Regions from separate parts of the Clostridium sp. CM037 genome, predicted to be linked through region 1. Evidence: a T-box and tRNA genes for the amino acid it is inferred to sense, from the RefSeq annotation. Region 1 holds a T-box; the other holds one or more tRNA genes.
What was found. A T-box is a leader RNA that pairs with one kind of tRNA and senses whether it is charged. The one in region 1 lies ahead of thrS (threonine--tRNA ligase), so its partner is inferred to be a tRNA-Thr.

Region 1 (4,153 bases):
TTCTAAAGTTAATAAAATTCTTAGTGTTACAGAAGATTATAAGAATGCATATGTTTCTTTCTCATGGGTAGTAGTTGGTTTTTCAATAATCATCTCATTGATTACTATTTTAGTTTCAGCGTATATTCCCGCAAGAAAAATTATGAAAGTATCAGCTATTGCTGGAATACGTCAGAATAGTACTAAAGTAAAATTCAAAAAGCAAAAATCCCACTTAATAATCAAAAAAATATTTGGTATAGAAGGTGAACTAGCAATATCACAATTTTCAGCTAACAAAAGGGCTTTACGTACGGCTGTACTATCTCTTTCAATGTGTTTTATCTTAATAGCTGGGTATCTTAACATTATAGCCATCTTTAATTTAGCCAATTCTAAGAATGCTGAAATACCTAATCATGATATGAAGATTATCCTGAAAATGATTGATAAACCAAGTGATAAGATGATAAATGAAGTTACTTCTCTGCCTGAAGTTAGGGATAGTGTCATTAGAAGACAGGTACGTACTTCAACTTATGTAACATCAAAACAAGAGTCAGATGTTTTTGCTAAATATGGAGGATTTGCTAAGGTACCCTCCAAACATAATGTATTGAGTGAAAATGGAAAGTATAGAATTATAACAAATTTAGTTGGATTAAGCGATAAATCATTTAAAAAGTATTGTGAAAAAATTGGTGCTGATGAGGAGGCATATTATAAGGATGGTGTGACAACAGGAGTATTGTTAGATAGCACACATTATGTATCAGAGAATTCAAAAGTTGTGCAGAAAATACCATTGTTAAATATAAAACAAGGCGATAAGCTAGTAATAAATGAAAAAATAGAAAATGATATGAATACAAATTATAAATTTAATGCTCAAGTGGGCCATGTTACAGAGATTTCTCCCTCTGAGCTAAGCATGGGTGGATACAGCTTAGCATATATAGTTCCTATGAAAAACTATCAGAAGATAGTTAGTGATTTTATGCCAGAGCGCATGCTTGAATCTAGCAGTATGTCAATTGATTTATTTGTGGGTGATGAGTCTAGTCCACGTGTTAAGAAAGAACTAACTCGAATTTGCAGTTCTTATCTTGGATCCGAAGATTTTAGTATATGGACTCTACTGGAAGAAAAAAATAATGACAAACTGGTTCAAAAATCCGTTTCTATTGGTGTTCTTTCTGTAGCATTAATGTTTGGAATAATTGGCATTATTAATGCTTTTTCTACCATTTCGAATAATCTTAGACTGCGCAAAAGAGAATTTGCTATGCTTCGGGCAGTAGGATTAACACCAAAAGGACTAAATAAAATGTTGATGATAGAAGGTTTGTTCTTTGCATTAACACCGATTATTGTTAGCATACCAATAGTATTATTTATTTGTTGGTTTATGTTAAGATTAACCTTAATTACATGGTCTGAGTTTATGTCTGTTTTTCCAGTTGTACCAATTTTAGCGTATGCTATGCTTATAATTGCATCTATATTTTTGGCGTATGGGATTTCTTCAACAGGCGTTAAAAAAAGTATTGTAATAGAATCAATCAAAGACGAAATAGTATAATACTATTAGGTCAGGTGACCCGGGGTAAGGTATAATAAAATTAGCAAAAAGCTAATGAATTGGAGGGTCACTGGATGGGAATAATGGTAGCAGAAAGACTAGAAGTAAAGAACCCCTACCAAGGTTTAATGAATGAACTACTTGAAGAGTATGGACTAAGTCCTATAGAGGGGGTAGCGCGATATTTAAGGACATACAGGATAATGTAATTATCTTCTTAATATTTATCGGTCAGTTCAATTATAGATCATGAGTAAATATTTTTCAATCAAATCATTTGCAAGAATGTTGTTAAAATTTTAGGATATAATATATAAATAATCACTTATATATGAAATACACATATTATAATAATTATAACACATATTGACAATGAAGACGCTTTGGAATATACTAATTTTAAATTAAAAACTGTGAAGAGGAAAAGTAAATAGTATACTGTTCAAAGAGAGAGAAACTCACCGGCTGAAAAGTTTCTTAAGCGAGCACTATTGAAAACCACCTCCGAGTTGATTACTGAACTTAAGTAGGTAATTCCGCAGACCGGCGTTAGCGGTATTGAGTGACAGAGGTGATTTTAAACTAAGCCTTCTGTAATTTGGGTGGAATCGCGATAAAACTCGTCCCTTATTTTGGGACGGGTTTATTATTTTTTGAAGGAGGAATATTCATGTTAAAAGTTGTAATAAAAGACGGCAGTGTAATAAATTCTAATGAAGAAGAAGGAAAAAGGGCACTTAGGCACACCACATCGCATATACTTGCTCAGGCGGTAAAAAGATTGTATCCGAATGTTAAATTGGCTATAGGGCCTGCAATAGATAATGGATTTTATTATGACTTTGATGTGGAAGAGCCCTTTACTATGGATATGCTTGAGAAAATAGAAGAAGAAATGAGAAAAATAGTTAAGGAAGACTTAAGACTCGAGAGATCAGTGATTTCTAGGGAAGAAGCTTTAAGACTTATGAAAGATAAGGGAGAAATTTATAAAATAGAACTCATTAATGATTTGCCAGAGGATGAAGAACTAGTTTTCTTTAAGCAAGGAGATTTTATAGAACTCTGTGCAGGGCCTCATGTATTATCAACTTCAAAGGTAAAAGCCTTCAAACTATTATCAGTTGCAGGGGCCTACTTTAGGGGTAGTGAAAAAAATAAAATGCTTCAAAGAATATACGGAACGGCATTTGCGAGGAAAAGCGAACTTGATGAATATTTGAATATGCTTGAAGAAGCGAAGAAAAGGGATCATAGAAAACTCGGGAAAGAGCTAAAGTTATTTGCTTTAATGGATGAAGGACCAGGTTTTCCATTCTTTCTCCCTAATGGCGTAGTTTTAAAAAATAAGTTAATTGAGTACTGGAGAGAACTTCATAATAAGGCTGGGTATGTTGAGATAGAAACACCTATGATATTAAACAAGGAACTTTGGGAAACATCTGGGCATTGGTCTCACTATAAAGAAAATATGTATACTGTCAATATAGACGAAGAAGAATTCGCTATAAAACCAATGAACTGTCCAGGAGGAATGCTTGTATATAAATCAGAAACTCACTCTTACAGGGATCTACCAATAAGAGCTGGAGAACTAGGAAAGGTGCATAGACATGAACTATCTGGAGCTTTGCATGGGCTTATGAGGGTTAGAGCATTTACACAGGATGATGCTCACATATTCATGCTGCCGGAGCAGATAAAAGAAGAGATAAAGGGTGTAGTTAAACTTATAAATGAAGTTTATGGAAGGTTTGGATTTAAATATAGAGTAGAACTTTCAACAAGACCTGAAAATTCTATGGGAAGTGATGAAGAGTGGCAATTAGCAGAAAGCTCACTTCAGGGCGCTCTCACGGAAATGAACATGGACTTTAAGATAAATGAAGGAGACGGAGCATTCTACGGACCTAAAATTGACTTTCACTTGCAAGATAGCATAGGAAGGGAATGGCAATGTGGAACTATACAACTAGATTTGCAGCTTCCTCAAAGATTTAATCTTCAATATATTGGCAGTGACGGAGAAAAGCACAGACCAATTGTTATACACAGAGTAATTTTTGGTAGTATAGAAAGATTTATTGGCATTTTGATAGAACATTTTGCAGGAAAGTTTCCAACATGGCTATCACCTGTTCAAGTTAAAATACTACCTATATCGGAGCAGTATAACAATTATGCAAAAGCTGTAGTAAATAAACTGGAAGAAAATAATATCAGGGTTAGTTTAGATGGTAGAGCAGAAAAAATAGGCTATAAAATTAGAGAGGCTCGAAGCGAAAGATTGCCATATATTATTGTTATTGGTGAAAAAGAAGAAAACTCAGCGAGTATATCCCTTAGAAGTAGAAAGAATGGCGATGAGGGCAATTGCTTACTTGAGGACTTTATTTCAAGAATCATACAGGAAATCGATAGTAAAAGGCTAGATGATTAATTGTAAAAACATGAAATTTAATTATACCATTTCGGTTATTTTTAAAATAAAAAACATTCTATTCAATATAATAAGGCTACATTCCTTTAAGATAATTTAAAGGCGTGTAGCCTTATTAGCGCTTTGATGTTCCATGACCGCAGTTTCATTGA
Region 2 (4,153 bases), 1.7 Mb from region 1:
TCTAATGGTCCAAACATCACCTGAATATTCTCACCTATTTCGTAGTCAACAACTATAGTTTTTTCTGCTATACCCATAGTTCTAACTTCATCTTCAGTAAGAGCTACCGGTTTAGAACCCGGTCCTACGAACCCAGTTACACCTCTGGTATTTCTAACTATATACCAAGATTCATCTGTCATAAGCATTTTAACCATAACATAACCTGGAAACACCTTTTTTAAAGTTATTTTCTTTTTTCCATCCTTTACTTCAACTACTTCTTCCATAGGCACTTGAATATCGTGTACATATTCTTCAAGATTTCTATTTTCGATCGCTTTTTCTAGGTTGACTTTAACTTTATTTTCATAACCAGAATATGTATGTACAACATACCATTTAGCTTTATCTGCCATAGCTCAAGGGGTGGAGTATTCCGTCCCCCTACCTCCTTCCTTTACCTTATTTAAAGATTAGTTTATAGAGGTTCTTAAAACCATAATCCAACAAACCTATTAAAATCACAAAAATAAAACAAAAACTTGTCACTGCAAAAGTTGCCTTTTTAACATCTTGTTTTGAAGGCCAAGTTATTCTTTTCGCCTCTGCCTTAAGTTCATTGAAAAACTTCACTATACCTTTTTGGTTTGATTTTTCCTTTACTTTAACATTCCCAGTAACAGCCATTTTATTCACATCCCTACTGTTTTGTGTTTAATGCTGTATTATTTTGTTTCTTTATGAAGTGTATGTTTGTGGCAGAACTTACAGTATTTCTTCATTTCTATTCTGTCTGGGTTATTTTTTTTGTTTTTCATTGTATTGTAATTTCTCTGTTTGCAATCAGTACAAGCTAAAGTTACTTTTACTCTCACAATCTACACCTCCCGGTTTTCCATCTATTTAAGAAAGCTCATACTTATTAAGCGCTAAGCTATCTTTAGCATTTTTGTTATACTTAAATAAGTTATCACAATTTAATACATATGTCAATGAATTAGTTCAAGGTGTTTTTTTATTAAACAATTTTCTTTCTTCTAATTCATAATGCATTTTTTTGTTTGTATTATTTAACTATTGAAGTAACAACTCCTGAACCTACTGTTCTTCCACCTTCTCTGATTGCGAATCTTAATCCCTCATCCATTGCTACTTGAGTGATTAGTTCAACATTCATGTCTATGTGATCTCCTGGCATTACCATTTCCATTCCGTCTGGTAATTTTATTGATCCAGTTACATCAGTTGTTCTGAAATAAAACTGTGGTCTATATCCGTCGAAGAATGGAGTATGTCTTCCGCCTTCTTCTTTTTTAAGTACATATACTTGACCTACAAATTTATCATGTGGATGTATTGAACCTGGTTTAGAAAGTACTTGACCTCTTTGAATATCTGTTCTTTGTACTCCTCTTAGTAATGCTCCGATGTTGTCTCCGGCCATTGCTTGATCTAAAAGTTTTCTAAACATTTCAACTCCTGTACATACAACTTTTCTTTTATCTTCGCTAAGTCCTACGATTTCTACTTCTTCTCCAACCTTAAGTATTCCAGCTTCAACTCTTCCTGTAGCAACTGTTCCTCTACCTGTGATTGTGAATACATCTTCTACTGGCATTAAGAATGCTTTATCTGTTGCTCTTGTTGGTGTTGGAATGTAGCTATCTACTGCTTCCATTAATTCAGTTATGCATTTTGATGCTTCTTCATCAGTTGGGTTTTCTAATGCTTTTAACGCTGATCCTGTTACTACTGGGATGTCGTCACCAGGGAAGTCATACTCACTTAATAATTCTCTTACTTCCATTTCAACAAGTTCTAATAATTCTGGATCATCTACCATATCTGCTTTGTTTAAGAATACTACTATATATCCTACTCCAACTCTGCTTGCTAATAGTATATGCTCTCTTGTTTGAGGCATTGGGCCATCTGCTGCACTAACAACTAGAATTGCTCCATCCATTTGTGCTGCGCCTGTGATCATGTTCTTTACATAATCTGCATGTCCTGGGCAATCAACATGTGCATAATGTCTATTATCTGTTTCATACTCAACATGTGATGTATTTATTGTAATTCCTCTTTCTCTTTCCTCAGGTGCTTTGTCAATTTGGTCAAACCTAGATACTTCTGCTAGACCTTTAGTTGCGAGTACTGCTGTTATTGCAGCTGTTAATGTTGTCTTGCCGTGATCTACGTGCCCTATTGTTCCAATGTTTACGTGTGGTTTGCTTCTTTCAAACTTTGCCTTTGCCATTTTGTATTCCTCCTCAATATAAATAATTACACTTTTGTGCAAGTAAACTCATCCTAGCGTATTGTACGGATTTAATAGTTATGGAGCCCATAACCGGAATTGAACCGGTGACCTCCACCTTACCAAGGTGACGCTCTGCCGACTGAGCTATATGGGCATTAAATTTTGGAGCGGGAAACGGGTATCGAACCCGCGACACCCAGCTTGGGAAGCTGGTGCTCTACCACTGAGCTACTCCCGCCGACGTACAACTTAAAGCTATACACCAATTATTGATTATACTACTGTTTATTTTTTTGTCAATGTATTTTCATCTTTTGCTTAGACATTTTTCTAATTTTCTTTTTACTCTTTGTAGCGCATTATCAATAGACTTTGCATGCCTATCTAAATCACAAGCAATCTCTTGATAAGATTTACCATCTAAGTATGACATCAACACTTCCATCTCTAGTTCTGAAAGAACTTCCCCAATTTCATTTTGAATGCTTATTACTTCTTCACGGCTTATAACTAGCTCTTCGGGATCAGTAATTTTAGCACCTGATAACACATCCAATAATGTTCTGTCTGATTCCTCGTCATATATTGGCTTATTTAAAGATATATATGTATTAAGGGGAATGTGTTTTTGGCGAGTAGCTGTTTTTATTGCTGTAATTATCTGTCTTGTAACACAAATTTCTGCGAAAGCCCTAAAAGAAGATAATCTATCTGCCTTAAAATCTCTAATGGCCTTATAGAGACCTATCATTCCTTCTTGGTAAATATCTTCTTTATCAGCCCCAATCAAAAAATACGACTTAGCCTTGGCTTTAATAAAATTCCTGTATTTATTAATTAAATATTCTTGTGCCCTAACATTTCCATTTTGTGCTTCAATGACTACTTCTTCATCCAATCTTTCTTCAAAGCATGAAGTATCCATACTAGCTCTAATGATTTTTTCCAACAAATATCCCCTCCACACCAAACATGTGTCATATAGATGATTATACCTTAGTGCAATTTCTATAGTCAAGAAAATTCAATGGCTCCTGCGTATTTTTTCAAGTTTTTTTAATGTTTTTTCATCTATTCTCTCTTCTAACCAATTTCTTTTCCCTAAATGTTTTTTTTCGATATTTATTTGAATCTCTTTTTGTGTACTAATTACTTCGTGATAAAATTCAATGGAAGACATTCGAGTTGCCCCTCTTTGAAAGGTAACTTGCTGCTCTAGCGAGTCTGACGTGACAACGCAGACTTCGGATTTTCGTCCTATATTATTGACCATTCTCTCAATATAATCATCCGCAGTTTCGCCCTCTTTTGTAAAAATCACAACTAAATTTCCTTGTCTTTCTTTTTTTTGAAGGCTACCTTTAACCATTTGTGCATCAAAAACTATAAATATTTTATATCCTTTAAATCCCGAGTAATTTTGAAGAGTGTCAATAAGCTGCAGGCGTGAAGATTCGTAACTAAAATCTTTAATCTTTTTAAGATTTGGCCAGCTATTTATAACATTATACCCATCAACAAAAACTGTTTTCACTTTTTACCTCATTTAATCTTTTGCTTCATAATTTCATACATTATTATACCACCTGCAACCGATGCATTTAAAGATGTTATTTTCCCTGACATGGGTATTTTTACTAGAACATCACATTTTTCTTTTGTAAGTTTAGAAATGCCTCTACCCTCACTTCCAATAACAAGGGCTACCGCACCAGTTAAATCAGTATTAAAAACATAATTTTCGGCATCCATATCCGCACCATAAACCCATACTCCGAGTCCTTTTATTTCTTCAATAGTTGCATTTATATTAGTTACTTTTGCTATTTTCATATGTTCAATTGCACCAGCTGATGTTTTATACACTGTTGGTGTAACTCCCACATTTTTTCTCTTAGGTATAATTAT

Region 2: it encodes a tRNA-Thr, which carries the amino acid that the T-box ahead of thrS (threonine--tRNA ligase) is inferred to sense. The anticodon was not compared.

What each region holds. Positions count from the first base shown of each region.
Region 1 covers NZ_CM143650.1:2,879,673-2,883,825, reverse strand. The annotation lists gene ACWJKP_RS13965 (ABC transporter permease) at 1-1,561, shown strand, start outside; gene ACWJKP_RS13960 (hypothetical protein) at 1,636-1,770, shown strand; T-box leader at 1,966-2,192, shown strand; gene thrS (threonine--tRNA ligase) at 2,232-4,001, shown strand; gene ACWJKP_RS13950 (hypothetical protein) at 4,147-4,153, opposite strand, start outside.
Region 2 covers NZ_CM143650.1:386,322-390,474, reverse strand. The annotation lists gene nusG (transcription termination/antitermination protein NusG) at 1-398, opposite strand, end outside; gene secE (preprotein translocase subunit SecE) at 445-669, opposite strand; gene rpmG (50S ribosomal protein L33) at 708-857, opposite strand; gene tuf (elongation factor Tu) at 1,049-2,242, opposite strand; tRNA gene ACWJKP_RS02010 (tRNA-Thr) at 2,324-2,399, opposite strand; tRNA gene ACWJKP_RS02005 (tRNA-Gly) at 2,409-2,483, opposite strand; gene sigH (RNA polymerase sporulation sigma factor SigH) at 2,553-3,170, opposite strand; gene ACWJKP_RS01995 (NYN domain-containing protein) at 3,270-3,779, opposite strand; gene rlmB (23S rRNA (guanosine(2251)-2'-O)-methyltransferase RlmB) at 3,788-4,153, opposite strand, start outside.